Congzhengia minquanensis: one gene and its partner. The protein of the gene in region 1 binds, or shares a complex with, the protein of each later gene. Links are inferred from orthologs where the notes say so. Each region holds a gene or a part of one and is shown in the gene's direction. Other genes may lie near its edges.

Region 1 (15,066 bases):
CATATAAAGGCGTTATTATCTATTTTCGCGTGTTCGACGGCGAGGTGAAGGCCGGCGACAGAATTCGGCTCATGTCCACCGGGGCGGAGTTTGACGTGGTGGAGGCCGGCTTTTTAAATCCTTCGGGCTTTTTAAACAGCGGCAAGGTTTCCGCCGGCGAGGTGGGATATTTAACGGCTTCGATAAAAAGCGTGTCCGACACGCGGGTGGGCGACACGGTGACAATTGCGGCAAGACCTGCAAAAGAGCCTCTGGCGGGCTACAAGCAGGTGAATCCCATGGTTTACTGCGGAATTTATCCGGCGGACGGCGCAAAATATGACGACTTAAAAGAAGCCCTGTCTAAGCTTCAGCTAAACGACGCGTCGCTGGCCTTTGAGCCGGAAACCTCCGCCGCGCTGGGCTTTGGTTTTCGGTGCGGATTTTTAGGGCTTTTACACATGGAAATTATTCAGGAGCGTTTAGAGCGGGAATATAATTTAGACCTGGTGACCACCGCGCCCAGCGTTATTTATAAGGTGCAAAAAACCAACGGCGAAATGGTGGACATTTCAAATCCCTCCAACCTGCCGGACGGAAGCGAAATTGAATATATGGAAGAGCCTATGGTGAACGCAGACATCATGTGCCCCACGGAATTTATCGGGAACATTATGGAGCTGTGCCAGGAGCGGCGGGGTATTTATAAAAACACAACGTATATCGATTCCACCCGAGCCCAGCTTCACTATGAGCTGCCTTTAAACGAAATTATTTACGACTTTTTCGATACCTTAAAATCCCGCACAAAGGGATATGCCTCGTTTGACTACGAGCTTTCCGGCTATCAGCAGTCGGATTTGGTAAAGCTGGACATTTTGCTCAACGGCGAAATGGTAGACGCGCTGTCGTTCATTGTCCACTCCACAAAGGCCTACGGACGGGGACGGAAAATTGCGGAAAAACTGAAGGCAAGCATTCCGCGCCAGCTGTTTGAAATTCCCATTCAGGCGGCCATCGGCACGAAAATTATTGCCCGAGAAACCGTGAAAGCCTTGCGCAAGGACGTTTTGGCCAAGTGCTACGGCGGCGATATTACCAGAAAGAAAAAGCTTTTGGAAAAACAGAAAGAGGGCAAAAAGCGCATGCGCCAGGTGGGTTCGGTGGAAGTGCCCCAGGAGGCGTTTATGTCTGTGCTGAAACTGGACGAATAAGAGGTGTTTTCTGCCATGCGCGGATTATATGTTCACATTCCCTTTTGCCTGAAAAAGTGCGGCTACTGCGACTTTGTTTCCTATAGCGGCGCCTTTGGCTTAGAGGACGATTATGTAAACGCCCTGCTTTCAGAATTTGCTAGCTTTCGCGGCGAAAAAGTTGACACGGTGTATTTCGGCGGCGGAACGCCCACGTCCCTGAAAACGGAAAACTTAACCAGGCTGTTAGACGGGGTTTTTTCCTCGTTTCATGTGGCGCAGGACGCGGAGGTCACCATTGAGTGCAACCCGAAAACCGCGGATTTTTCAAAATTCCGCGCGCTGCTTTCCCACGGCGCGAACCGGCTCAGCATTGGGGTGCAGACCTTTGACGAACAGTGCTTAAAGGCCATTGGCCGCGTACATGCGGCAGACGATGCGAAACGGTGCATTCAAGATGCGGCGCGGGCAGGTTTTTTAAACCTGAGCGCCGACCTGATGTTCGGCCTGCCGGGGCAAAGCGTTGCGTCGGCAGTGGAGAGCATTGAAATTGCCGCGGCCATGCCCGTTCGCCACATTTCCTGCTATGGGCTGATTTTGGAAGAGCACACCCCCCTATGGGAGCAGGTGCAGGCAGGAACGGTTTCGTTGCCGGAGGAGGACACGGAGTTTTTAATGTATTGTGAAATGAAAAACGCGCTCAATTCGCGGGGGTTTCACCAGTATGAAATTTCTAACTTTGCAAAAGACGGGTTTTCTTCCCGGCACAACTTAAAATATTGGAACTGCGAAGAATATATCGGCTGCGGAGCGGCGGCCCACTCCTATTTTGAGGGGGCGCGGTTCTGCCACGGGTCGAATCTTTTGGATTACATTCAAAATCCCGCCGCCCGTGAAGATGTGACGGTTCTGGACAAAGAGGAGCAGATGAGCGAATTTTTGATTTTAGGCCTGCGCAAAACGGCAGGCGTGTCGGAAACAGAATTTTTTGCGCGGTTCGGGGTTTCCATGAATGAGCGCTACAATAACGTAATTGAAAAATTCACAAAGGCCGGGCTTTTGGTGCGTGACGGCGGCGTCCTGCGGTTTTCCGAACAGGGCGTTTATGTTTCAAACACGGTTTTGTGTGAATTTGTGTGAGGTGCTATGTTTGTTAAAATAAGCAATTTAAAAATGCCCATAGACGCCCCCCTGCCTGAGGTTTTAGAGGCGGCGGAGGGGCTTTTGCATATTCAGAGAAGCGAGCTGCGATCGATGAAGCTTTTGCGCAGGTCTGTTGACGCACGCCACGGCAGCGTGCAGTTTGTTTATACCATTTTAGCGGAAACAACAGCCGAGATTTTGTGCGATGGAAAAAAGCTCATTTCAATAACGCCAACAGCAATGGAGGAGCCGGAGTGCGGCAAAAAGGCGCTTGCACACCGCCCGGTGATTGTGGGGTTTGGCCCCTGCGGCATGTTCTGCGCCCTGTGGCTGGCAAGGCGGGGCTACCGCCCGCTGGTGTTAGAGCGCGGCGCAGATGTAGACGCGCGCACCGCAGCGGTTAACGCGTTTTGGAAAACCGGAACATTAAACGAAACTACTAACGTGCAGTTTGGCGAGGGCGGCGCGGGGACGTTTTCCGACGGCAAGCTCACCACTCGCATTGGGGACGCTTCTTTAGAAGCTATTTTACAAGAGTTTGTGCGCCACGGCGCGCCGGAAGATATTTTATATAACGCCATGCCCCACATAGGAACAGACGTGCTGAAAAGTGCTGTAAAAAACATTCGGGAAGAAATTCTCTCTTTAGGCGGGGAAATTCAATTTCAAGCCGCTGTTAGCGACATTGTCTTGAAAAACGGGGAAATAACGTCCGTCCGCTTGGCTGGCAGCGGCGAAATTCCCTGCGGGCCGCTGGTAGCGGCCATTGGCCACAGCGCGAGAGACACTTATGAAATGTTGTTTTCCCACGGAATTGCAATGGTGCAAAAGCCCTTTTCCGTGGGATTTCGGGCGGAGCATCTGCGCGAGGACATTGACCGCGCCATGTATGGCAAGTTTGCCGGGCACCCATTGCTTGGCGCTGCACCCTATAAGCTTTCTTACCGAGAGGGAGACCGGGGCTGTTACAGCTTTTGCATGTGCCCCGGCGGAAGTGTGGTGAACGCCTCCTCCGAACAGGGGCGGCTGGTGACCAACGGTATGAGTGAGCGTGCGAGAGATAGAAAAAATTCCAATAGCGCCATTTGCGTGTCTGTTACCGGAGCGGATTTTGGTACAGACCACCCGCTTTCGGGGATTGCCTTTCAGCGCAAATTGGAAGAAGCGGCGTTTGTCGCAGGGGGAAAGAACTTCTGCGCCCCGGTGCAGCTTTTGGGCGATTATTTAAGCGGGCGCTGTTCTGCCCGGTTTAAACATGTTCGTCCCAGCTTTTTGCCCGGAACCCGGTTTTTTGATTTAAACCTGCTGCTTCCGAAGCAAATAAACGATTTTATGAAGGCCGGTATGCTGCGCTTTGAACGCAAAATCCGGGGCTTTACCAGCCCCGGCGCGGTGCTGACCGGAATAGAGACGCGAACCTCCTCCCCGGTGCGTATTTTGCGAAACGAAAATTTAGAAAGCGTGTCGGTCCGAGGGCTTTTCCCTGCGGGGGAAGGGGCGGGCTATGCCGGCGGTATTATGAGCGCCGCGGCAGATGGCGTTCGCATTGCCCATCAAATTATGAAAACCTATCAGCCGTTTTAAAAAAAACAGGCGGAAACGTTTCGTTTCCGCCTGTTTTTTGATTTAGGGAAGCTGGTGAAACACTTCAAAATAGGCCTTGGGGTGGGCACAAACCGGGCAAATTTCCGGCGCGGCCGGGCCTTTGTGAATATATCCGCAGTTCCTGCAAATCCAAATTGCGTTGCCGTCTTTGGTGAACACTTTGTTTTGCTCCACGTTTTCTAATGTGCGTTTGAAACGTTCCTCGTGCTCCTTTTCAATTTCGCCTACATGCTCAAACAGCCAGGCGATGTGGTCGAACCCCTCCTCCTTTGCAACCTGGGCAAACTCGGGGTACATCTGCGTCCATTCGCTGTTTTCCCCGGCGGCCGCAACGGCCAGGTTTTGTTTTACGTCTTGAATGCCGGACAGCTCTTTCAGCCAAATTTTCGCGTGGGCATATTCATTGTCCGCTGTGGTCTGAAAAATGCCTGCAATTTGTTCATATCCCTCTTTTTTTGCCGCGCCTGCAAACATGGCATATTTATTTCTTGCCTGAGATTCGCCGGCAAACGCAGTAATTAAATTTTGTTCTGTTTTTGAGCCTTTCAGTTCCATATTTATTCTGCCTTTCCGCCCGCTGATGTAAAATGGCATCGCTTCTTTAGCGGGCTTTTTTAAGAAGCGCTTTTTCTTCCCCTGCCGCGGGGCTTTCATCTACCATTATTGCCCAAAAAAATTTTTTTATACGGAAAACCTGTATAGAAAATTTTTAAAAAATCAATTTGTTTAGGCAGGCAAAAAAATCTGATTCCAAGACGGGCAGTTCCAAAAATGCGTCGGCACAGCCTTCCGCTATGCCCTGCACAAAATCCATCCAAACATGACGGCTGAGAACAACAAATTTTGTTTGCTTACTATGACGGTGCATTTGTCTTAATACAGACATTTTTTCTGCTATGGGCAGGGAAAAGCCGATGAAAACAAAGTCTGGCAGAAACAGGTGATATGCCGCAAGGCCCTCTAAAGGAGTGCAGGCATATTTTACTGCAAAACTGCATGCATTTGCACGATTTAAAAAAAGTTTTACGTTATCAAATAGCGTAATGTCTTCGTTAATGATTAATAACTTTTTCACAGATATCCCCTCAAAATATAAAATAAATTTACGTTTTGCTGATTATTAACACAATTATACAAAAGATATATGTTAAAGTCAAGAAAAATTCTGAACTTTAACATATAGTGAGTGTGATTTGTATGAAAATTTATGATTTTAATGGAAAAAAGAATATTTGTGGAAACCAAATTCGGTTGGCGAGGGTTAGAAGAAGAATGTCGCAGTCTGACCTGGCAGCAAAAATGCAGGTGGAAGGGGTAATTTTGGAACGGGACAGCATTTCGCGGATTGAAATTGGCACCCGGTTTGTTACCGATTATGAGCTATTAACCTTTGCAAAGGTGCTGAATACTGATATTGACTGGCTTCTTACAGACGGGGATGATGCGGATGCTTGAGACTGCCTTTTTATATTTTAACAGTTTTTAAAGTTCGAGAAAGTTTCTTGACAAGCGTTGTAATTCGTAATATAATATAATTAATTGTGTGACATTTGCAGATTATGACAGAAAAAAAGACAAAATGTGACGAATATTGCGCAGAATGGAGATTGTAAAATGGAAAAATTGGGCTTACAGCTATTCACCATCAGAGACTTTTTAAAAACCCCTGAAGACGTAAAAAACAGCTTTTCAAAACTCATAGAGCTGGGCTACACCGAAGGGCAGACCGCAACAAGCGACTGGTATGGCATGGGCGCGGAAAAGTTCCGCGACATCTGCCGGGAAACCGGGCTTTCCATTTGCGGAACACACTATAGTTTTGACCGCATTTATGACGCCACCGACGAGGTGATGAAAGAGCACGAAATTGTGGGTACCACTAACATTGGTATCGGCGGAATGCCGGGTTTATCTGAAATGACGCTGGAATCTGTGAAGGTGTTTGTTGAAAAGTTTAACGAAGTTGCACGAAAGATTCATAAGCACGGCTTTAAGCTTACATATCACAACCATCACTGGGAATTTGCCAAGCACAGCGGCGTGCGGATTATGGACTATTTGGCGGACAACTTGGACAAAGACGCAACCTCTTTTGTGTTGGATACGCACTGGGTGCAGGCCGGCGGCGGCGACGTAATTGACTGGATGAAAAAGCTTGCCGGCAGGATTGATATTCTGCATTTGAAAGATTATAAAATTGAAAACGGCGAACGGGCATTTGCCGAGATTTATGAGGGCAACATCAATTTCGACGGCGTTTTGAAAACGGCGGAAGAAATCGGCGTGAAGCATTATGTTGTTGAAGAAGACACCTGCCCCGGCGACCCGTTTGACAGCATTCGGATTTCGGCTGACAACTTAAAGGCAAGAGGGTATTTAAAATAGTGGAGTTAACGTTTTGCGGCTTCGTAAAATGTTGATGAATATAAAGGCTTCGGATGGTTTTTGTGCCGGCCGTCTGCGGCTTGTAGGATGTGATTCAGATGAATAGGGAATGCACATTGGGGAAAGATGAAAAGCAGAGGTTAATTCATTGTCTTGCAAAAAGCCTGAGGGGATTCAGAGCAACGTGCGGATGGTCGCAGGAGAAACTGGCTACGATTATCGGCGTAACAAGGCAGACGGTACTCGCGGTCGAAAATGGGAAAAGGGAAATGACCTGGACAATGTTTTTAGCGTTTTCACTGTTGTTTTTGGGCAACGAGAAAACAAGACAGAGCTTTATCGAGTCCGGCGCGTACACGGAAGAACTTGCATGCTTTTTAGGCATTAGCGAGCGTAGACGATAGGAACACAATTTAAAAGGGGGCACCCGCGTGTATTTGTCTTTTTTGGGGCGAATATGCGCGGGTGTCGTTCTAACTGCACTTTGCAGCTTTCGAGGTGATTTTTTTTATGAAAGAGCATGAAAAAGCGGATAAAGTGAATATGGAAGAAGAACCGGCCTTTGGAAACGCCAGTTTCGGCATTCCGGCCGACTGCACCCAAAAGCAGAAGATGAGCGGCATTAAGCTGGCCTGCTACATTGTGGTGGTTCTGCTGGTTTGCAGCGTGGTTTACGGAAGCTACCGGGCTGCCACCTCATACTTTTTGCCGGTGATGACGTTTGACAAGTCGGCCCAGCCAATTTTATATATTAAAAATTCCGAAGTGACGCTGAAAACAAAAGAGGACCGCAAGGGAAAAAGCGTGGTGAATTCTGAGCGGTTTGTAAGCTCTGACGCCCAGCGCTATGTGCAAATGTCTGCAGACGGAAGAACTGTTTTTTATGCGCAAGACAGCGCAGACAGCGCAGCTGGCTTCGATTTGTGTTACCGCAGAGTTTCGGCAATTGACGACGACAAAGACACACCGGAGGAGGCCGTGCGTATTGACGGCGGTGTGACTGATTTTAAAATTCATCCCGAGGGGCAGTTTGTGCTGTATTTAAAAGGGACGCGGCTGTATTTTTCCAATTTAACCAGCGCACACGTTGTGGCTTCGGACGTTTCCGATTTTTATTTGAGTAAAAACAATCAGCAGATTGTATATTATAAAGACGGCGGAAAAATGTATACCTGCGGAACGGCGAAGAAGGACATGCCTGTGTTGGTTGATACAGAGATTGACAAGGTGCTTTCGGAAAAGGATGAATATGCCAAAGTTTTTTATATCAAACAGGGCGCGCTCTTTTTGAAGGAAACGGACAAGGAAGCAGTTTGCCTGGCAGAGGACGTGAAAGATGGAATTTTGCTGGGGGACTATGTGTATTTTGTGAAAGAAGAAGTGCGGCCTAAGCGGTTTCAGGAGGTATTTTATGACGACAAGGCAGCCCGGGACGCAGGGACGGAAAAGCCGTTGAAATCAGATTTTATGACGCCGGACGAAACCGGGCAACCGGTTTTCGACGAAGCCGGGTATAACGCCGCGCTGAAACGGTTTGAGGAAAAAGAGTTCCGCGAATCCATCCGAAATTATTTTTTAATAAACCCTGTGATGGAACCGACAAATGTGCTATATACCATGAAACGCAGCGGTCCGAAAGAGGTGGACGCCGGACTGACGGAAGCGTCGCTGGCTTATAACAGCTGCAGGCAGGCCATTGTTTATAAAAAGGAAGCCAAAGGAAATGAAAAAATTAGGTTCAGCACGGTTGAAAGTGTTGACGATGCGCTTTTAAAAATTGCGGACAAGCAGGCGGAGCAAAAGGAAAACAGCCTCTATGTGCTGATGAAAGACAAGATGCCGTTTTTGGGAATAGACCGGTTTCCCGGCGGGCAGATTGAAATTTCTTTGGACGGAAAGTTTTTATATTGCATTGAAGACGTAGGCGATGACGGCCGCGGAACCCTTGTGCGCTATGCTATGAGTGCGAAAGAGCTGAAAAACAGAAAGGAACTGCGGGAGGGTGTGACGGATTTTGCGTTAGACGGCGCGGATTCTACCATTGTGATGGTGTTTGACGGGAACAAGCTGGGACTGAGCACGGGAGATACGTATACGCACCTTTCAGACAGCTCCTGCCATTCGTTTTTCTATGTGGACGGCACCCTCTATTTCTTTGACGACTATGATTTTGCATCCGAATCGGGCAGACTGAAAATGTTCCGTGACGGAAAGATTAAGCTTGTGGACACAAGCGTGCACGAATTTGACGCAAGAAACTTAAAAACCGTAGCCTATATTAAGCATTTTAATAAGGAATTTGGCTTTGGAGATTTATACCTGAAGAGCGGCAATAAAAGAGGGAGAAAACAGGATATTTGCGTCAGAAGTATTCTGCATTGACACAATTCGGAAAACTGCCATCCAACAGAGCGCAATTAGGCGGGGTTTGGACAAGTTTTTCTTTACTTTATCTTTTATTTATGGTATAATATACGCAAAATAAAGGTAGAATTTAAATTTATTAGGAGGTAATGGGAATGAGAAGGTCGAAACGGTCTAGAGAAGAGGACTATATAGAAGAAAACGAAGCATTGGATGAAACAGAAGATTTAGAAGAATATGTCGAAGGGGATTATGACGGGAACGATTACGACGAAGAAGGCTATGACGAATCTGACGAAGAATTTGACGAAAACGGCGAACCCATTAAAAAATCCGGAAAGGGCAAAAAGGTTTTAACCGTTTCCATCATTTTGGTTGCTTTAGTGGCGCTGTTTTTTGCGTCTTCCAAGCTCACGGGCCTGTGGCTGGACTATAACCAGGAGCCGTCGAGCTATCAGAGCGACGCGCCTGACTTAGATGATGACAAGTCCCTGACAGATGATGTGGACAACGCGAACAACTCGGCTGATAACAGCGAGGCGCCCGTTGTAAACAACGACGATTCCAAGCCGTCTTCAAAGGCGACGTCTGCGTCTACGTCAAAATCCAGCTCGAAAACAAGCTCCTCCAAGAGCACAAAGCCCAGCGCAAAGGCAAGCTCCAGCGCAAAAGCTTCGGCTTCAGCAAGCAGCAATGCATCGAAATCGCCTTCCGCTAAGCCAAGCTCTGCAGCTCCGAAATCAGAAGCGCCAAAAACTACAACGCCTGCAACCTCTACGCCGAAACCGGAAACGCCTTCTGCCAAACCGTCTTCTCCTGCCATTGTTCCCGGCAATCCGGCGGCATAAGGCATGGAACTGAAAACGAAAAGCAGCGGAGAAACGCAAAACGCTGCGAAAGAATTTGCGGCGCGGCTTCGCGCCGGCGATGTAATCCTCCTGCGCGGTGAAATGGGCGTGGGAAAAACCGTATTTACAAAAGGTCTGTGTCGGGCTTTGGGCGTAGAGGATTACGTTACAAGCCCGACATTTACTGTTGTGAACGAATATGAGGGGAAGGCCTTCCCCATTTATCACTTTGACCTTTACCGGATTGAAGACGAAGACGAGCTTTTGGAAATTGGATTTGAGGAATATTTGCAGTCCGGCGGTGTATGCATCATTGAATGGCCCCAGAACGGACAGCGGTATTTGCCGGAGCACAGGTATGAGGTGGAACTGAAAAAGGAAGACGGTGCAAACGACAGGACAATTGTAATTTTAAAGAGGTAACCTATGTTAATGCTGAGCATTGATTCATCATCTCAGGCGGCTACCGCCGCTGTTCTGCGAGACGGTGAGCTGTTATGTGAATATACGCAAAATCAAATGAAAACCCACTCTGTGAAAATGCTGCCCATGATTGAGCAAATGTTAAAGGACGTGGAGCTAAAGCTTTCAGACATTGATGTGTTTGCCTGCGGAATTGGGCCGGGGTCATTTACAGGTGTGAGAATTGGCGTGGCAACTGTGCGCGGGTTTGCAAAAACACTGAACAAAAAGGTGGTTCCTGTAAACAGTCTGGAAATTTTGGCGAACAATGTTTCCAGTTTCAGCGGAAGTGTGTTTGCGCTGTTAATGGCCCGGGAAAATGAGTGTTACGCTGCTGTTTATGAAAACGGGAAGGAAGTTGTTTCCCCCTGTGTGATGACCACCCGTGAAATTGCCGCTTTAGGAAGCAATCAGACCTGCCTTTTGGTGGGCGACGGGGCGCTGAAAAACAGGGAGTTTTTTCAAACTGCGCTGCCGGGCGCGAAAATTGCGTTTGGCCGCAGCAATGTGCTTTCCGCCGCGTCGCTGGGCGAGGTTGCTTTCCAAAAGAGCGCAAATGGCGCAGTTTCAGACTGTGAGGGGCTAATTCCTCTTTATCTTAGAAAATCCCAGGCGGAGCGGGAATATGACGAAAGAATAAAAACGGTGCCGTCAGGCGGAAAGGATGCGTAACATGAAAGTAGTAATTGGCTGCGACCACGGCGGCTTTGAACTGAAAGAAGTTTTATCCGCCCATTTAAAGGACAAAGGGTTTGACGTTGTTGACGTGGGAACCTACGACACCAATTCTGTGGACTATCCCGACATTGCCCAAAAGGCCTGCGAAGAGGTGACCTCCGGCAGATGTGAATGGGGCGTGTTGATTTGCGGAACGGGAATCGGCATTTCCATTGCCGCCAACAAGGTAAACGGCATTCGGTGTGCACTGGTTTCAAACGAATATTCCGCTGAAATGACCAAACGGCACAACAACGCCAACATGGTTGCCTTTGGCGGCAGAGTGACAGGCCCGGATCTGGCAAAACATATTTTAGACGCCTATGTCGGCGCCGAATTTGAGGGCGGCAGGCACGAAAAACGAATTGAAAAAATTAGCGCTTTGGAAGGGTGACAGCCTGTATGAAACAAAGACGGGACAAAACCAACTATTATTTAGACATTGCCCAGGCAGTGGCGGGCCGTGGAACGTGTCTCAGGCGCCACTATGGTGCGATTATTGTAAAAAACGACGAGATTATTTCCACCGGCTATAACGGCGCACCCCGGGGCAGGAAAAACTGCATTGACTTAAACCACTGTGTGCGGGAGGAACTGAAGGTTCCCAGCGGCGAGCGGTATGAGCTGTGCCGGTCTGTTCACGCAGAAGCCAACTGCATTATCAGCGCCTCCCGGCGGGATATGCTGGGAGCGACCCTTTACCTGGCCTGCCTGGACGGAAAGACAGGAGAGCTTTTAGCGGGCACCAACAGCTGCACCATGTGTAAGCGGCAGGTGATTAACGCAGGAATTCAAACCGTAATAATCCGCGACACAAAGGATGAATTCCGCGTAATAGACGTAAATAAATGGATTGAAGATGACGATTCGCTATCCGATTAAAAAAATTTTTAAAAACTCGGCCCGCGCCGGGTTTTTGGTTTACTAATCTTCATTTAATTGGGTATCCTATAGATGATTATGGAAAGGAGGGCATTGTTTTGGACGAGAATGAACTGATTCGCCGCAGCAAGGAAGGCGATACGGAAAGTTTTTCACAGCTTGTGCTGATTTATGAGCGCAGGATTATAAACTATGCCTTTCGAATGCTGCGCGACCAAAACGACGCGGAAGACGCGGCCCAGGAAGCCTTTTTAAGAGCCTACCGAAAGCTGGACTCTTTTAACGGCGACGCGGCATTTTCTACCTGGCTTTATACGATTTTAAACAACATTTGTTTAGATATTTTAAGAAAGAGAAAGCGCAGCGGCGAACATGCCCAGGTGAGCATTAATCAAAGCAGCGCAGATGACGATGAATATGAAATTCAGATAGAGGACTCCTCTCCCGGTCCCTACGACAGCTACCGCAAAAAGGCGGCTATGAAAGCGCTGGAGGCGGCAATTGAAAAGCTATCCGACGAGCACAAAGCGGTAATTGTCATGCGGGACATTCATGGGTTGGAATATGACGAAATTGCAAAAGTGACGGGAACCTCATTGGGAACGGTGAAATCCCGCATCAGCCGGGCGCGAATTGCCCTCAGAAAAATTTTGGAAGAAGACAGGGAACTTTTCACTTAAAATTTCGTCTTATTCTATAGAAGAAAGGAGAGAAGCACATATGGCAAAATCGGAATGCACGAACATATTAAATTTAATACCGCTTTATATTGACAACATGCTTTCCGACGAAGAGAATGACATCGTGTGTGAACATATAAAAGAATGCGCGTCCTGCAGGGGCGAATATGAATTTTTAAAATCTATCATGGCAGGCGCCGAAAGCCTTCCTGAAATAGAAGTTCCGAAAGATTTTCACGAAACTCTGATGAACAAGGTTCGGGCAGAGGCAAAAGGCCAAAAACTGCACAGGCACAAATTTTCGGGCTGGCGTTCTTTTGCCGGAATTGCCGCGGCTGCCGCGGTGGTTGCCGTTTCAATCGTATCGTACATCAATCTTGAGGGGAACGGAAATTCTGTGAACCCTGATGAATTTATTCCGTCAACATATCCTTCTGAAGCGCCGGGTCAGCCGAATTCTGACCAGGGCACAGACGTTGTGCTGCCGGGCGTGGAAGACAAATACGAACATACACAGTCACCTGAATTGGACGAAAGTGGGAACGCGGCGCAGCCTTCAGCTAAGGCTCAGCCCTCTGCCAAGGCGCAGCCTTCGGCTTCAGCACAGACACCATCTGGTGCAAAAACAGGCAATAACAACCAGAGCGGCCAGACACCTGCCGCGGCGGACAAAAATACCGTAAAACCGGACAACTCCCCATCGGCACAGCCACCGGCGGCGGATAACCGGAGCAATGGGGGAACGGCGCCGGAAACGCCTATGCCGGCTGATGTGAACAGCAACGATATTTCTGCCTTTAAAACAGACAATGACGTAGACGAAGCTGCTGAACCCAATGTTGTGTCTGACAGCGCTGGACAGGAGGCAAAGTCCGGCGGCGGAGGAAGCTCTAAAGGAAGCTTAGGAGCAGATCCTGCGGCAAACGGGGCCACGGCTGAGCGCGCGGCAAGATTCCGCGTGATTAACGTGACCGTTTCTGAGGAGGAATTCAGCAGGGCAAAAGAAATTTTGTCGGGCTATCAAAAAGACAAAACCGGCTACCGCATGGAGCAGGACGCTGACAGCGTGCTTTCCAAGCTGGAAAAACTGAAGGGTTTTTCTGCCAAGGCGGATTTAACTGCTGACTCTGACAGCGACTACATTGTGTTAAAAGGTGAATAAATAAAAATAATAAATTGTAAATTATGAACTGTACCAGCAAGGCTACTAAAAGACGTATTTGGCTTAGGAATGTTCTATAGAATTTCCGTCTTAACAAAGACGGTGTAATGTCATAGTCTTGAATCAAAGGGGAAAATACGCTTGCGATATATTGAAATGGTCACTGTGGAGTTGTAACTCTGCAGTGACCGTTTCTTTTTTTGAGCATTATATATTCATGCTATAGCTACTAAGTTGCATGTATTTTTTACTTTTGGATATAATTTTTTATAGTGCTGATTCTAATCTGTCTTTTATTATTCCGGTTTGCGCTTGTTTTTATTAATGAGACCAATGATTAGCCCGCCTAACAGCCCTGCTACGACGCAAATAATCATTCCCCTGAGGAAGTTCCCGAACAACAGGTTTCCTGCAGAAAAGCCAGCGGCAACGCCAAACGCAAAACCAATGCCGATAAAGCCGCCAAGCGACAGACGCTTCACATCTTCATACTCCACTTTTTCTGTATCTTCTGTAACAATTTTATTTTTTTCTTCCATTTTAACCGAATCCTTTCCGTAACAAATAATGCTTGCGCAGCAAAGACTTTCTGTACATATTATATCATGCTTTCTTGAAAAATGCAAATTTTAGTTGGTTTTTGGTTTGCAGTAATAGTTTCCGGTTTCCAGTGCGCGGATAATTGTGTCTGCATAGACAATATGCCCCTCGGCGGAAGGGTGAATTTCGTCATACAAATATCCCTCCGAAACAGCGTCGCTTCCATTTAAATGGGTTCGCAAAGCGCCGGACAGGTCAATCTGCGGAATGGAAAACTCCTCTGCAACCAGGCTGTGATACCGCGACAGATTGGTGTAGCCCCGGTCGGCGGCATATAGAAAGATAATATACGGAATTTTTTCGCCTGCACAAAGCAAATTCACCATTTCACGCAATTCGCTGCGCATGTCCAACCCGCCGTCATCGGCGGAAAAATCAATGAAAACCACATCCGGCTGCCGGGCCGCTACATCTGCCGTCCGCAAAAGCCCATCTGCCGTGGTGCTGCCGTCCTTTGCAGACTGGACAATTTGAATGGTTTTGTTGTAATAGGTATCTTGAAAATATTCCGAAATAAAGGCGCTGTAAGAGGCGGTTTCAGGCGCATACAGTCCCTTTCCGCACATGGGGGAGCCGCCCAGGAATGCAACGGTAATTTGCTCCTGACCATCAAAGGGAGCGTTGTTTTTTGGAAACGACAACGCCGTTTTGCTGTCGCAGCAGGGCAGCATGGATGAGAAGCTTTCAACGGCAAACAGCTTTACCTTTGCTGCGCCGTCTAAAGGTGCAGCACCGTGCAGCACATTTGCGGCCGTCTGCGTCTCAACGGGGATATAAACCGTTTTTAAAAGCTGGTTTTCCGAACTGTAAAACGCCAGGCAGACATCAACTTTGGGCTGTGTAAAATTCGGCGCAAAAACAGACTCGATTTCATATTCTGCATCAGCCCCCTTTATGGATAGGCTGGGGAGCACTTTTCCCGCAACAATTTGCTCAAATTGAACGCGATAGACCGCGCCAGTTTCGCCAGCCTTGCTTTTCGGAATAATTTCTATTCCCGGCCGGCTTCCTAAAAGCATGTCGGGAATTCTTAATAACGTTTTGCT
Region 2 (15,148 bases), 170 kb from region 1 along the record:
CATATTGCCTGTTTCCAAATCGTAATAAACCAGGTTTGCACCGCAGGAAAGCTTTGAAACAAGATTTAACGCAGCCTCCTCGGCATGGCGGTTGATGGATAATATGCCTGCCTGACGAGTGCCGAGCCGCAAAACAAATTCTTCATCGCGGTAGGAACATTTATAGCTTTCGTTGGTGCTGCCCATTGGCTGTGGTGCAATTGTGCATTCTGAACGGTTCCAGCCCAAACGGCCTAAAAGCTGGCAAATGCGTTGCTCGGGTAAGGACATGGTTTATCACCTCAATTCGTAGAACAAAAAAGCCTGCCGGTTGGCGGGCTTTTTATTTATAATCATAATCCGTTGGGGTTTTGTTTCACAAATTTCCAGCTGTCGCGGCACATGTCCTCAATGCCGAACTGCGCCTGCCAGCCCAAAAGCTCTTTTGCCTTTTTCGGATCTGCAAAGCACACGGCAATGTCGCCGGGTCTGCGGGGCGCAATTTTGTAGTTCACCTTTACATTGTTTGCCGTTTCAAAAGCGTGTACCATATCTAAAACGCTGTAGCCAATGCCTGTTCCCAGGTTATATGCGTCAACGCCGGAGCCGCCGAGGACCTTTTCCACAGCCTTAATGTGGCCTTGCGCTAGGTCAACCACATGAATATAATCCCGTACACCGGTGCCGTCTTTCGTATCATAGTCATCCCCAAAAACACTTAAAACTTCCAGTTTTCCGGCTGCAACCTGGGCAATGTATGGCATCAGGTTGTTGGGAATCCCGTTGGGGTCTTCGCCGATTAAGCCGCTTTTATGAGCGCCGATGGGGTTAAAGTAGCGCAAAAGCGCAATGCTCCACTCGTTGTCCGCCACAAAAATATCCTGCAAAATGTTTTCAATCATCAGTTTGGTGCTGCCGTAAGGATTCGTCGTATGTAACGGGAAATCCTCGCGGATGGGAACGGTTTTAGGACTTCCATAAACTGTGGCTGAAGAGCTGAACACAATTTTTTTCACGCCGGCTTCCTGCATAACCTGGCAGAGAATCAGCGTGCCCGAGATATTGTTGTGATAGTAGCGGATTGGTTGGGCAACCGATTCGCCTACGGCCTTCAGGCCCGCAAAGTGGATGACAGCATCAATTTTGTTTTCTATAAAAATAGTTTCCACGGCTGCTTTATCCAGCAAATCCGCTTCGTAAAATTTAAAATCCTTGCCTGTAATCTGTTTTATCCGGTTTAAAGCTTCTGGTTTGGAGTTGATAAAGTTATCAACAATCACAACCTCATAGCCGTTTTCCAACAGCTCCACGCAGGTGTGGCTTCCAATAAATCCGGCTCCGCCGGTAACTAAAATTGCCATATTCAAGTTTCAACCTTTCTAATCAATGTCTATTTATAATATATGTAAATATTCTGCTGTGTATCAATCCATTTTAATTCGCAGTTCAATCCATCGACCACATTTCTTAGCGGCACCAAAGTAGAACCATTTAAAAGAACGGGGGCCTGCTGCATCGGCGTGGGTATTCCTGCTACATATCCAATCTTGCTTCCCACTGTCATGGAAATGGTGATGTAGTTCAAGCTGATATTAATTCTCTGGTTTTCCGCGTTCCAGGCGATGCTGCCGCCTAACAGTTCCACTACGTCGCGAACGGGAATCATTGTCGTGCCGTCAATTAAAACAGGCGGGGCAGACAACGTCCGCTCATCAATACCTTTCAGCGCAATTTTAGAGCCAATTTTCATGGAAATGCAATTTTCCCTATCGGGAGTTAAGGGGCGCGTACTGTCAGACGCGGGATTTTGAATGGTTGGCCCGTCTGTGTTTGGTGAGGTTGTATTGTCTGGTGTAGGGGTAACCGTGGGGGTGGGCGTGTCAACTGCCGGCGGAGTGGTTTCTGCCGGTTTCACGTTTAATGTGAGATAGCCCCAAAGCACGCCGTCTAACGAATATGGCGCTCTGCCGTTGTGATATTCCCCGCAGTCTGCAAAGGTGGGGGGCACCAGCTCGGTTCCCGTTTCATCTATGTAGCCCCATTTGCCGTCTTTATAAACCCTTGCCACGCCGTCAGTATATTGATAGCAAAAATCATACTGCGTTTTTAAAAGCCATTCGCCGTTGGCATGAATAAAGCCGCTGACCGTGCCAGCCTTGGCCGGATACCGATTGCTGTTGTCCGGCGGGCCGATATAATCGAAATCGAAAGAGGAGGTGCGCGTTCCCGCAGTGTCTATAATGCCATATTTGCCGTTTAAGCGGCACACCGCATAACCGTTTTTAAAATCACTTGCATAGTCGTAAGCAGGCTTCACGGAATATGCGCCGTAGCTGGTGATAAATCCCCATTTGCCGCCGAACTTCACAGCAGCGTAACCTTCGTGAAAGTCGAACGCCATTTCAAACTGGGGATGAATAATAATGTTTCCCTCCGTGTCGCTGTAACCATAAAGACCGTTTATCATGCCGCAGATAGCACCCTCAGACGGTGAGAAAGAATATGTAAACGGCGAATGAAAAATCACGTCGCCGTAAATATTGATATATGCATACTTGCCGTCTGATTTCTGCACCATTGCAACGCCGTTTTTAAAACAGCCCGCCGTAGTATATTGATATGGAATCAGCTCTGCTCCGGCGGGAGTGATGTAACCCCACTTGCCGCCCTTTTTTGCCGGAATATATTCAGATGTGATGTCTCCCATTGCCTCCCAGTTGTAGCCTGTAATGGCGGTGCCGTTGGTGTCGGCCAACGCCCATTTTGAATTTTTTGAAACCTTTGTAACGCTGCTTTCAAAGGATTCCGCCATGTTGTATTGTGGGCTGCATACCACCGTGTAGCCGGCTGCAGACGCAGACAGGCCTGCTGCGAAAACCAGCAGTAACACAAGCAATACTGTTATTGTTTTTTTCATAAACCTCACACCTTTGTATTCTACTTTTGCGCAATCAGTCGCCGAACGAAATGCCAATGCCTTTCGCAATGCTGACCAGCTCGCCGCTGGGATCAACCGCCTTATTTTTTCCGATAACGTCTTCTAAAGAGGCATATCCCATGTCGTCGCCCTTTAAGGTCACCATCATGCCGAATTTTCCCTGCATCAAAAGCTCAACTGCCGCGGCGCCGTATCGGGTGGATAAAATGCGGTCGTGAGCCGTAGGAGAGCCGCCCCGCTGAATGTGCCCCAAAATGGTGGACCGCGCTTCAAGCCCCACCAGGCTCTCCAGCTCTTCGGCAATTTTGTTGCCGATGCCGCCCAGACGAATGGGGTCGGGGCTGCCTTCAATCACCTTGCTCACATGAAGCTCGCCGGAAACAGATTTTGCGCCCTCTGCAACCACCACAACCGCAAAGTTTTTGCCGCGGCTGGCGCGTTCCTTTAACGAATCGGCCACTTTTTGAATATCGTAGGGGATTTCCGGAATTAAAATCGCGTCGGCGCCGCCGGAAATTCCGGCTGCCAAAGCAATCCAACCGGCATATCTTCCCATAACCTCCAAAACCATAATCCTGCTGTGGGAAAGCGCTGTGGAATGAAGCCGGTCTGCCGCTTCGCAGGCAACGCTCACCGCGGTGTCGAACCCGAAGGTATAGTCTGTGCAGCTTAAATCGTTGTCAATGGTTTTTGGCACGCCGACAACCTTTACGCCCTTGCGTGCAAAATCGCGCCCGCTGGTCAGCGTTCCGTCGCCGCCGATGATTACCATTGCGTCAATGCCATTTTTCTTCATGTTCTCCACGCCAACGTCGGACACGTCTTTCTGCACCATTTTTCCGTTTTCTTCTACGGTGTAGTCAAAAAGATTATCCTTGTTCGAAGAATAGAGCATGGTTCCGCCAATTGGCAGAATGCCCGAAACGGAATCTAAGGTTAGTTCTGTTACGTCGTTGTGATACAGCCCCTTGTAGCCGTGGTTAAAGCCCACAACCTCCAGGCCGTATTTTAAAATTGCAGTTCTGACAACGGAACGGATAACGGGGTTTAAACCCGGACAGTCCCCTCCCGCCGTTAAAATTCCAATTTTTTTAATTTCTCTCTGCATAGTGCCTCCCTGATGTAAAAAATTTTCTGATAATTACTTCTATTTTAACCTATATTTAAGTAAATTTCAATAAAATATGAAAAAAAACTATTTTTTTTTCAAAAACAATGGTATAATGAAATACTGGGTGACTATGTATGACCTCAAAAATGATTAAAATTGAATCAACAGCTGACTTTGAAAAGCTGAGCGAGCCTGCAAAGGCACTGGCAGAAGGGAAGCTTGTTGCCTTTCCCACAGAAACGGTTTACGGCCTGGGCGGCAATGCGCTTGATGCACAGACGGTAAAAAAAATTTATGGTGCAAAGGGGCGGCCCTCTGACAACCCCTTAATTGTGCATGTGTCTTCTAAGGAAGATGTGTACAGTTTAGCGGAAACCGTGCCGGAGAATGCAGAAAAAATCCTGGACATACTTTGCCCAGGTCCCATAACGATTATACTAAACAAAAGCAATCTTGTCCCAGATGTGGTCACAGCAGGCGGAAAAACTGTCGCAATCCGCTTCCCTGAAAATGAAATTGCCCGGGAACTCATTAAAAAAAGCGGGGTGCCGGTGGCAGCGCCCTCGGCGAACCTGTCAGGACGGCCCAGCCCGACCACCGCAGCTCATGTGGCGGAGGATTTGTCAGATAAAATTGATTATATTATAGACGGCGGGTCATGCCGCGTGGGGCTTGAGTCCACAGTGATTGATCTAACCGTCACCCCGCCGCGGATTTTGCGGCCCGGCGGCGTATCCCAGGAGACGTTAGCGGCCCTTTTGGGAGAGGTTACGGGCTATGCGCCCCGGGACGAGGACACAACGTCTCCCAAAAGTCCCGGAATGAAATATAAGCACTATGCGCCGAAGGCAGAAATGGTTGTGTTTGAAGGCAAAACCTGCCGGGACGCAATCCTGAAGCAGGTAACGGCTTGTAAGAACAAAAAGGTTTGCGTTTTAACTGCCGGACAGACGGATTTGTATGACTGTGATGTGATTGACTGCGGCAAAGAGCCGGTAGAATATGCAAAAGCGTTGTTTGGCGCACTGCGCGAGGCAGACGCCCTTGGGGCGGACGTAATTTTTGCAGAGCTTCCGTTTGCGCCCGGCGGCATTGTAACCGCCTTAAAAAACAGAATTTATAAATCCTGCGGAGGGAATGTGATAACGTGCAAATCGTAGATATGACGGCGGAGCACCTTGCTGATATTTTAACGGTGGAGGCGGAGTCCTTTCCCCACCCATGGACTGAAAAAATGTTTTTAGAAGAACTATCGGGCAAGTTTTCCGTTTACCGCGCAGCGGTGGAAGACGGCCGGGCCGTAGGCTACATGGGCATGTGGCTTTTGGCCGGAGAGGGGCACATAACCAACATTGCCGTGGCAAAGAATTTTCGCTGCCGTGGTTTGGGTTCGGCGCTGATGGACGATTTCATCTCTCTTGCAGAACAACAGTCTTTAACCCTAATGACACTGGAGGTCCGCGAATCGAATACAGGCGCGATTGCGCTGTATGAGAAAAAGGGGTTTGAAGAAGTGGGCCGGAGAAAAAACTATTACGACAACACGGAAGACGCGCTGATTATGACAAAATATTTTTCAATAACAGAGGGAACAAAATGGAGAATTTAATTTTAGCGATTGAATCGTCCTGCGACGAGACCTCCGCTGCTGTGGTAAAAAACGGCAGGCAGGTGCTGTCTAACATCATTTCGTCGCAGATTGACATACACAAAAAATTTGGCGGCGTGGTGCCTGAGGTAGCCTCCCGCAACCATGTTTTAAATATATCCACCGTAGTGGCTGAGGCAATGGAAACAGCGGCAGTAAGTTATGACGACCTAAGCGCTGTGGCTGTAACCTACGGGCCGGGCCTTATCGGTGCGCTTTTGGTGGGTGTTTCCTACGCAAAGGCGGTCAGTGCGGCAAAAAATATTCCGCTGATTGCCGTAAACCACATTCATGGGCACATTGCCGCAAATTATATTACGCACCCCGATTTAGAGCCGCCCTTTGTTTGCCTGGTAGCCTCCGGCGGCCACAGCCATATTCTTCATGTTAAAACCTATACGGAATTTGAAATTTTGGGACGCACGCGGGACGACGCGGCGGGCGAGGCATTTGATAAAATCGCCCGGGTCATTGGGCTGGGCTATCCCGGCGGGCCGAAAGTTGAGGCTTTAGCAAAAGAGGGCAGCATAGACGCGGTGACATTCCCCCAGGTGGAATTTTCAGACAACCCTTACGATTTCAGTTTCAGCGGGGTGAAAACCTCGGTTATCAACTATCTCCACACGAAAGAACAAAAGCAGGAGGAAGTGAACCGGGCGGACATTGCCGCAGGATTTCAAAAAGCGGTGGTGGAGGCGCTGACAAAGCATACATTGCGTGCCGCAGAGAATATGGGGGCGGACAAGCTTGTTCTGGCCGGCGGCGTCAGCGCAAACGGCGCACTGCGCGCCTCGTTTGAAGCGGCCGCCCGCGATAAACAGTTACAATTATTCTACCCGCAGCCGGTTTTATGCACGGACAATGCCGCAATGATTGGTTGCGCCGGTTTTTATAAATATAAAAGCAACGACTTTGCCGATAGCTCATTAAACGCTGTAGCGAACTTAAAATTGTAAGTTTTGGCAAGGGAAAGGAAGTGTTTTGTTTGGACGAAAAGGAAAAATACGATAGCCGCAAAGAAGAATTGACAGGCGGCGAACCGTTCCATGCAGATTTAGGACAGACAGAAGAAAATCGTGAAACACCCAGCCCGGGCGAATTAGAAGCCCAGGAAAAGATGGAAAACATTTTTAAAAGCGTTTCGCAAAACAGGCCGGAACCGGAAACCGCAACTCAGCCAGGGCCGGCTCCGGAAGATGAGGACGAAGCCGAACCTGAAAGCAATCAGGCCGAAATTGAGCTGATGACGGTGAGAAAGCCCACCTCCCAGCAGAAAAGGGCCATAGAACGAAAAAGACAGGCAGCAAAAAAACGGAAAAACAAGCGGCTTGCGCTGAAAATATTCTTTGCGGCGCTGATTGTGGCAGTTGTTGTGGCGGGCGGATATTTTTATGCAGACTATATGCCCGGCGGCCAGAACGGCGAAGTGGTGGTTACCATCCCCGAGGGCGCAGGAACCGTACAGATAGCAAAAATTTTAAACAAAAATGGATTGGTAAATTCAAAGGGCTTTTACCGACTAATGTCCAAAGTCCGCGGCGTGGATGGAAAATATAACTTTGGCAAATTTAAGCTAAACAAAAACGCAGGATATGAGGACATTTTTAAAGCTCTGACCCAGTCCGGCGTGAATGTGGATGCGGTGAAGATTACCATTCCGGAGGGGTATGAAATTTATAAAATTGCCGACACCCTGGCAGAAAAGGGATTAATCGACAAGGACAAGTTCTACTATTTGGTGGATTACGGCGATTTTGACTATGATTTCGTAAAGGACATTCCGGAGCGGGACAACCGCCTTGAGGGGTATTTGTTCCCCAGCACCTATGAGTTTACAGCAGGGGACGAGTATGGAATTATAAATGAAATGCTGGCCCAGTTCGACAAGGTGTACGAAAAATACAAAGGCCGCGCTAAAGAAATGAACATGACCATGGACGAAGCGGTGACGCTGGCGTCTATCATTGAGCGCGAGGCGCTGGGGGATGAGGATAGGAAGCTGGTTTCAAGCGTGTTCCACAACAGGATGGACAGCTCAAACTACCCTTACCTGCAGTCCTGCGCAACAGTGCAGTATGTTTTAAAGGAGCGCAAGCCGGTGCTTTCAGTTGAGGACACAAAAATTGACAGCCCCTATAACACCTATATTAACAAGGGCCTGCCCATAGGGCCCATTGCATCACCGGGGGAAAAATCCATTGAGGCAGCGCTGTATCCTGAAGAAACGGATTATTTGTTCTTTGTTTTGGGCAGCGACAACAAACACCATTTTTCTAAGACCTATGAAGAACACATGCAAAATAAAAACGGCTGATTGGCCGCAAACAAAAGACGCCCGCCGATTTTCGGCGGGCGTCTTTTGTTATTTTATTTTTAATGTTACAATTTCAAAGGGTTTCACTTCAAAAGAAACGGTGTTATCCGCTACAGCTAACGTGCCTTGTTCCGTTTCCATTAAATCGCACACAAAAGCCTCTGCAGCAGGAAAACCAAAGGTGAGACAAACCGTTTCACGGCGGTTGCCGTGCTCGTAAAGCCGAATGATGATCCCGTCGTCGTCTTCTGCCTTTTTCACTGTTTCAATAATAACATTTTCACTGTTTACGGAAACCAATGAAAATTCCTCCGGCAGACTGCCGCTTTGGGCAGTTATTTCACGGCATACAGGTTTTGCATTGAGTTTGTAGCTCTCCTGCACGGTATGGCTTTCAGAAAGCGAACAGTTGTGCGGAAGCAGGGAATATGTAAATTCGTGGTGCCCCTTGTCCGCCACTGGATTGGGCTCTGTGGGAGAGCGCAACAGCGTGATGGTGATATCGGAACCGTTGGCGCCGTAGCCATATTTGCAGTCGTTTAAAATGCTGACGCCATAGTTCTCTTCTGAAACGTCCATCCATTTCTGGGCGCATACCTCAAACCGCGCATCGTCCCAGCTGGTGTTGGTGTGGGTGGGGCGCTTCACGCTGCCATACTGAATTTCGTAGGTGGCCTCGTTTGCGTGAAGGTCAAAAGGAAATTCCGCTTTTAACATCATGTGTTCTTCGTTCCAGTCGGCAGAAGTTACAAAATCAATCCGCTCCTCCTCATTATAGAGAAAAATCGTCTGGCAGATGGTGGATTTTCCAAACCGTTTTGTAAATTTTAAACCTGCCCGGGCACCCTCGCAGATAATTTCCGGCGAAAGCACCTCATCTGCGCCATAGGTTTTGTCTTCATAATATTTGCTGATTTCCCACGCGTCATAGCAGAAGGGGAAATCTTCGTGGAAGTTAAACCGGTTTAGCTTGCAGCCTGCCTTCACCAGCTCCCGTCCGGCGCGTTTGTCAACGAACGAAATAATGTCGCCGTTTTCAAAGGTAATGGTGTAATATTGGTTGCTGATGGAGTTTTCGGTAACGGAAACCGTGCAGGGTTCCTCTTTTGCCGCAACCACTTTCCAGCCGAAAGGCGGAATGTTGTACACGGTCTGTTGTCTGCCGCCAAGGTCCACCGTGCCGCTGAACGCAAAGGAGTGGGGGTTATACACAAGAACTCCGCTTTTCGTGCTGTTAATGTTCGCACAAAGAGCATCCATGGCAGTGCTAGAGAGGGTTTTCGCCGTGCTTAAAATCGTTTCATACTGTTGTTTCGAGTCCTCATACACCTCGCGGATGGAGGAGCCGGGAATAATATCGTGGAACTGGTTTAAGCAGATGATTTCCCAGGCGTTGTAAATTTCTTTTCCCGGATAAGACGCGCCCGTCAGCTTCATGGCTGTCGCAGCCAGCGCCTCTGTTTGGCGGTATAAAAATTCCGACCGGCGGTTATAGTTTTTGTTGGCCGCCATGGTGGTGTAGGTTCCCCGGTGAAACTCTAAGTATAGCTCGCCGCACCATCTTGGCGTTCTGCCTGTTTCCTCCGCATTTTGGTCAAAGCTTTTTTTCACCCTGTCTAAAAACGCTCCGGCGGTGTCGGTTTTGGTTTTGGGAATACCCGGCAGACCAAAGGAAAGCCGCCGCTGATATTCTAACATTTCCCTGGTGGGGCCGCCGCCCCCGTCGCCATAGCCATAGGTGATGCAGGCTTCGCTGCTGTAACCCTTGTGTTCAAAGCGTTTCCAGGTGCCCAGCACCATGGAAGGCGTAATTGTACCCACATATGTTGAATAATTTTCCGGTTGGCTGTTTGCGTGTTCCGTATTCTGCGCCGTAATAAAGTATGTGAAGATTTCCGTTCCGTCAATGCCTTCCCACATAAATGCGTCATAGGGCATGCGGTTGGTGTCGTTCCAGCTGATTTTTGAGGTGACAAACGTTTCAATGCCGCTTTTTTTCATAATCTGCGGCAGTGCTGCGCTGTAGCCGAACACGTCCGGCAGCCAGACGATTTTGCTGTCAACTCCAAATTCCTCTTTCATAAACCGTTTTCCTAAAAGGAGCTGGCGCACTAAGCTCTCGCCGCCGGTAATGTTGCAGTCGGCCTCCAGCCACATGCCGCCTTCCGGCTCAAACCGTCCCTCGGCAATGCGTTGTTTCATTTTTTCATAAACCGCCGGCGCATGTTCTTTCACATATTGATAAAGCTGGGGCTGGGAAGACATGAATTTATATTCCGGATACTCCTCCATCAGTTTCAGCACCGTGGCAAAGCTTCTCTGGGCTTTTTCCACCGTTTGCGCCAGCCTCCACTGCCAGGCCACGTCAATGTGGGTGTGGCCGATACAGGAGATGGTAACGCCGTCGTCTTTTCCGCAAACGCCGTTATAAAAGGAGTCGGCAAGATAGGCGGATGCCGCCTGAACGCTTTGATAAAATGCCGGCGCAGCAAGATCGCGCATGTCGAGTTTGCGCACGGCGTTGTCTAACGCACGCATTATGGTTATGTTGGTCAGGCTGTCAACGTCATAAAGTTTTGCAGCCTCAAAGGGCACCTTTATGTCGTAATACAGCGCTTCCACCGCGGTGTTTTTTACGATAATTCTGGGAATAAAGCGAACGGTGTCGCCGGAAAGACCTGCATAAAAGTAGCCATATGCTTCATAGTCTGTGTTGGGGGCAACCTTCACTTCTGTGTGGTTGGTGTCCAACCCCTGAACAATTTCGCCGTTTAAAAACAAAAGCATTTGCGGATTTACCGCGTCCCACTGGCCCTCTCTGCCCGTTTGAAAGGAGAGATAAACCGCCTCCTCCGGCGAAAGTTCAGGCGTTTTCAGCGAAAAATGGAACCAGTAGTGACGGTCGTGGCAGACAAATTCCGTATTGTCCTCCATCTGCTTCCACTCTGCCCCTTCAGGCGGCAGATTATCTTTCGTGTAACCGCTTTCGGTATATGTAACATTTTTAATTTTTTGCGAACTGACAACAAGTTTTTCTTCTAAAACCGAAATAATTTTATTGATTTTTTTCACCAGCAATGCATCTGAAAAATGTTCCATAAACAATCTCCTTTTGTTTTATTCCTCAATGGGGGCGCTGTCTGCTTTTGCCTCATCTGATTCTGTTTCGTCATTATCAAAAAGAATATCGCGGATTTCAGACTCAACTTTATCCCGGACCTCCGGGTTATCCCGCAAATATTTTTTCGCATTTTCCCTGCCCTGGCCGATTCTGTCCTCTCCGTAATTATACCAGGTGCCGCTTTTGGAAATTACGCCGGCGGCCACGCCGATGTCCAAGATACAGCCCTCTTTGGAAATCCCCTCGCCATACATAATGTCGAACTCCGCTTCCTTAAACGGGGGGGCAACCTTGTTTTTCACAACCTTTGCCTTTGTTCTGGCGCCGATCACCTCTGTGCCCTGTTTTATAAGCTCTTGTTTTCTGATGTCGAGCCGAACACTGGCGTAAAATTTCAGCGCCCGTCCGCCGGTGGTCACCTCGGGATTGCCGTAGACCACACCAACTTTTTCGCGCAGCTGGTTAATAAAAATCGCAATGGTGTTAGTGCGGTTGATTACGCCTGCCAGCTTGCGGAGAGCCTGGCTCATAAGCCTCGCGTGCAGGCCTACGTGGGAGTCGCCCATTTCGCCTTCAATTTCCGACTTCGGAACCAGCGCGGCAACTGAGTCGATTACAATAACGTCAATGGCGTTGCTTCGCACCAGCATTTCCGCAATTTCTAAAGCCTGTTCTCCTGTGTCCGGCTGAGAAACGATTAGGTCTTCAACATTCACCCCCAGCTTTTGTGCATAAACCGGGTCTAACGCGTGCTCCGCATCTACAAAGGCCACCTCGCCGCCCCGCTTCTGCGCCTCGGCAATCACATGGAGCGCAACGGTGGTTTTACCGGAGGATTCCGGCCCGTAAATCTCCACAATTCTGCCCTTTGGCAGGCCGCCGATTCCTAAGGCAATGTCTAAGCTTAACGCCCCTGTGGGCAGCGACTCAACATTTAAATGCTGTTTGTCGCCCAGTTTCATCACCGCGCCTTTGCCATAGCTTTTTTCAATTTGCAAAAGCGCCATTTCAATGGCTTCTTTCTTATCTTTTGAAATTCCAATTTCTTTGCTTTGCGTTGTTTTTGCCAATTGATATTCCTCCTTAAAGAACATTTGTTCGATATTCATTATAACCGTTTCTTTTTCCTTTGTCAAGACGAAATATTCAGTCTTTTTCTCAGTTCGTCAAAGGCGTTCAGCACCGTCATAAAACGGACGCGATCCCTGTTTCCTTTCAGCTCGCATTTTCTTACGCTGGTTTCGCCGTCTACGCAAACGCCAATGTAAACCAGCCCCACGGGTTTGTCTTTTGTTCCTCCGCCGGGGCCGGCAATTCCGGTGGCGGAAATGCCGATTTTAGCATTGGTTCTGTTGCATACGCCCTCTGCCATTGCCCTTGCGGTTTCCGCGCTTACGGCTCCGAAAGATTTTAAAATCTTACCGGGCACGCCCAGATTTTTTTCCTTCGCGTCGTTGCTGTAGGTTACAAACCCCTCGCAAAAAATGTCCGACACGCCGGGAATGTCGCCAATGGCGGCGGCAATCATACCTGCCGTGCAAGATTCCGCCGTGGCAACGGTGAGGCGGTTGTCAATCAAATATTGCACAACTTTTGTTTTTAAATCTGTTTCGCCTGTGCCGTAGACAAAATCGCCGAACCGGGAGCGGATTTCCTCTGCCGCCGGCGCAATGAGCCCGGCGCAGGCCGCTTCGCTTTCCGCCCTGGCCGTGATGCGCAGGGTTACGTCGCCGTTTTTCACATAAGGGGCAACGGTGGGATTGTCACAGACGGCCAAATCGCGCACCGTTTCACCCACCTGCGCCTCGCCAATGCCGAACAGCCGAATGGTTTCAGAAACAATCACACAATTTGTTTTTTGTTTTAGCACCGGCAGACAAAAGTTTAAAAACATGGGCTCCAGTTCCGCCGGCGGGCCGGGCAGCAAAATCAGCATTTTTTCGTCTTTTTCCATTACAATGCCGGGAGCGGTTCCGTTGTCGTTGGTTAAAATATACGCGTCCTCCGGCACATATGCCTGCTTTTTATTGGTTTCTGGTGCATTTTTTGAAATGCGTGACAAAATTTTATCATAAATTTCCTGATGAAAAATTAAATTTTGTCCGAAAACCTCAGCCGCTGTTTCTTTGGTAATATCGTCGTCAGTCGGCCCCAATCCGCCGGACAGAATCATGATGTCTGCCCGTTTCAGGGCGGCGTTGAGCGCATCTTTTAACCGCCCGGCGTTGTCGCCCACCACGGTCTGCGCATATACGCCAATTCCCAGCTGCGCCAGTTCCTTTGACAAAAACTGGGCGTTTGTGTTTAAAATGTCTCCTAACAGGAGCTCTGTTCCCACTGCAATAATTTCTGCCGTCATGGTTTCACCTGCATATTCTAAAAGGATAATAAACCGGACCGGCACACGAAAAAGCCGGTCCGGTATGTATTAAATATTAATGTTTCTGGGATTATATTTTTTCATATTTAAAAGAAGTTTTTCCGGCGGCTGAAAATAAAGGTCTGTTTTTTCGCCGCGGTCTGAAAACGTAACCACATATTTTCCCGGGCGTTTTTCGTCATAAACGGCGTCAACCACCTTGTTCTGCGAGTCGCGTTTTTCCTTCACAGGGCCCATATACTCAATTTTTCTGCAGGGCACGGATATCAGCTTTGCCCGGCGGGCGCGGCCCTTAATTACGTCAATGTCTAAAACGCCGTTGGTAAAAATATATTCATATTCCAGTGAAAAATTGCGCCCGAAAATAACTGTTCCGTAAATCGCCGCCGCTACTAAAATGGGCATGGCGGAAATAAACGCCCGCTTTACAAACAGGCTGAAATAAATGATGGCAAAGCACACTGCTGCGCAGGCCAGAATCAGTCCGGCACGCTTTAAATTGTCAGACATGCTTTTCTTTTTCACTAAATATTCGCAGAACAAATCCATTTATCGTTTGCCGCCTTTCTATGTACCTTAAAATGCATACAATGCTTCTTCTGTAATAATAACGTTAAGAGGAATATCTGTAGGTTCTTCTTGAAAGTCTGTTTTCAGCAGACCATAAAACAGCCCGCAGGTAACCGCGCCTGTGCGGAGCAGAAACCGGTCGTAATATCCCCCGCCGTAGCCAAGCCTGTGCCCGCGGCTGTTAAAGCCGCAGCCGGGCACAAGAACTAAATCAATTTGTTCCGGCGGCACAAACGCTGTTCCAAAAGGCTCTAAAATGCCCATTTTTGACGGCTTCAGCTCCGCAAACGAGCGGAACAAATAAGCGTCCATTTGCCCTTCGCCCCGGCACACTGGTGCGCAGACGGTTTTTCCCCCGGCAAGCATGACGGTAGCCAGGTTCAAGGTGTCCGGCTCGCCGTTGTAGGAAAGATAGGTCATCACCGTTTTTGCATTTTTGTAAAACGGCTGGGCAAAAAGCGTTTGGCAAATGGCCTTATCGAAAGCCGCTTTGTTTTCTATCAGCGCACGCTTTTTCAGGTTTTCCGCCCGAAGCTGCTGTTTTGTCATATCGTTTCCCCCGGCAGAACGGAAAAAATTTCGCCTCCCGTGCATTTTCCGGTGGTTTCGTCCACGGTAAACACCGCTCCGTCAATTCTTGCAGGGGAGTCCGCCAGCTCAAACCGCCTGGGTATGCAGCCAACAAACCGGTCAATCACAATTTCCTTGTCTACCCCCAAACAGGAGTGGTGCGGGCCGGACATGCCAATATCGGTGACATATCCCGTACCCCTTGGCAGCACCTGAATGTCAGAGGTCTGCACATGGGTGTGGGTTCCGAACACTACGCTGGCCTTCCCGTCTAAATAAAAACCCATGGCCCGCTTTTCGCTGGTGGCCTCTGCATGAAAGTCGACAATTTTAATGTCCGCTTTCATTTCCGACAGCGCCTTGTTCAGCGCTCTGAACGGACAGTCCACATTTTCTAAATAGATTCTGCCCAGCGCGTTAAAAACGCCAATCCGAACACCGTTTTTTTCTACCGTGCAAAAGCCGCGCCCCACAGTTTCAGGGGGATAGTTAATTGGCCGGATAATGTTTTGGTTGT

Evidence for each region.
Region 2: the proteins of tsaE (region 1) and tsaD are in contact, whole or in part, in a crystal structure (PDB 6N9A), measured with the Thermotoga maritima proteins. The link is inferred for Congzhengia minquanensis from one-to-one orthologs. Residues at the interface, in WP_004082108.1 of Thermotoga maritima: Leu37, Gly38, Lys46, Lys57, Val59, Lys60, Ser61, Thr63, Phe64, Thr65, Leu66, Met67, Val69, Pro71, Tyr82, Arg83, Leu84, Asp86, Asp88, Phe89, Asp93, Ile128, Asp130, Glu131, Arg134; in WP_004082750.1 of Thermotoga maritima: Cys10, Asp11, Arg49, His50, Leu82, Gly84, Gly135, Gly136, Glu154, Thr155, Leu156, Asp157, Asp158, Ser159, Glu162, Asp165, Lys166, Arg169, Leu170, Tyr175, Lys213, Thr214, Leu217, Tyr218, Gln221, Arg222, Asn324.

Annotation. Positions count from the first base shown.
Region 1 is NZ_JACRSU010000004.1:263,670-278,735, forward strand. The notes cover bases 8,313-11,230. They hold tsaE (tRNA (adenosine(37)-N6)-threonylcarbamoyltransferase complex ATPase subunit type 1 TsaE), read left to right. Parts: upstream 8,313-9,520; coding sequence 9,521-9,940; downstream 9,941-11,230. Other genes in these bases: H8698_RS11485 (hypothetical protein), read left to right, coding at 8,313-8,687; H8698_RS11490 (hypothetical protein), read left to right, coding at 8,825-9,517; tsaB (tRNA (adenosine(37)-N6)-threonylcarbamoyltransferase complex dimerization subunit type 1 TsaB), read left to right, coding at 9,944-10,651; rpiB (ribose 5-phosphate isomerase B), read left to right, coding at 10,653-11,090; H8698_RS11510 (deoxycytidylate deaminase), read left to right, coding at 11,099-11,230. In the rest of the region: lepA (translation elongation factor 4), read left to right, coding at 1-1,193; radical SAM family heme chaperone HemW, read left to right, coding at 1,209-2,312; H8698_RS11455 (NAD(P)/FAD-dependent oxidoreductase), read left to right, coding at 2,319-3,899; rbr (rubrerythrin), read right to left, coding at 3,942-4,475; H8698_RS11465 (response regulator transcription factor), read right to left, coding at 4,630-4,995; H8698_RS11470 (helix-turn-helix domain-containing protein), read left to right, coding at 5,118-5,375; H8698_RS11475 (sugar phosphate isomerase/epimerase family protein), read left to right, coding at 5,535-6,305; H8698_RS11480 (helix-turn-helix transcriptional regulator), read left to right, coding at 6,404-6,709; more of H8698_RS11485, read left to right, coding at 6,816-8,312; more of H8698_RS11510, read left to right, coding at 11,231-11,578; H8698_RS11515 (RNA polymerase sigma factor), read left to right, coding at 11,677-12,258; H8698_RS11520 (anti-sigma factor family protein), read left to right, coding at 12,299-13,420; H8698_RS11525 (hypothetical protein), read right to left, coding at 13,717-13,959; H8698_RS11530 (SGNH/GDSL hydrolase family protein), read right to left, coding at 14,050-15,066. UniProt on the Escherichia coli protein: Required for the formation of a threonylcarbamoyl group on adenosine at position 37 (t(6)A37) in tRNAs that read codons beginning with adenine.
Region 2 is NZ_JACRSU010000004.1:97,793-112,940, forward strand. Bases 4,629-7,628 are described here. They hold tsaD (tRNA (adenosine(37)-N6)-threonylcarbamoyltransferase complex transferase subunit TsaD), read left to right. Parts: upstream 4,629-5,624; coding sequence 5,625-6,632; downstream 6,633-7,628. Other genes in these bases: H8698_RS10735 (L-threonylcarbamoyladenylate synthase), read left to right, coding at 4,629-5,188; rimI (ribosomal protein S18-alanine N-acetyltransferase), read left to right, coding at 5,176-5,637; mltG (endolytic transglycosylase MltG), read left to right, coding at 6,662-7,628. Outside these bases: H8698_RS10715 (choline/ethanolamine kinase family protein), read right to left, coding at 1-270; UDP-glucose 4-epimerase GalE, read right to left, coding at 333-1,340; H8698_RS10725 (WG repeat-containing protein), read right to left, coding at 1,370-2,896; H8698_RS10730 (6-phosphofructokinase), read right to left, coding at 2,931-4,025; more of H8698_RS10735, read left to right, coding at 4,163-4,628; more of mltG, read left to right, coding at 7,629-7,990; H8698_RS10755 (alpha-mannosidase), read right to left, coding at 8,039-11,089; recombinase RecA, read right to left, coding at 11,108-12,118; H8698_RS10765 (competence/damage-inducible protein A), read right to left, coding at 12,244-13,470; H8698_RS10770 (DUF6106 family protein), read right to left, coding at 13,540-14,040; H8698_RS10775 (5-formyltetrahydrofolate cyclo-ligase), read right to left, coding at 14,068-14,610; H8698_RS10780 (TIGR00282 family metallophosphoesterase), read right to left, coding at 14,607-15,148.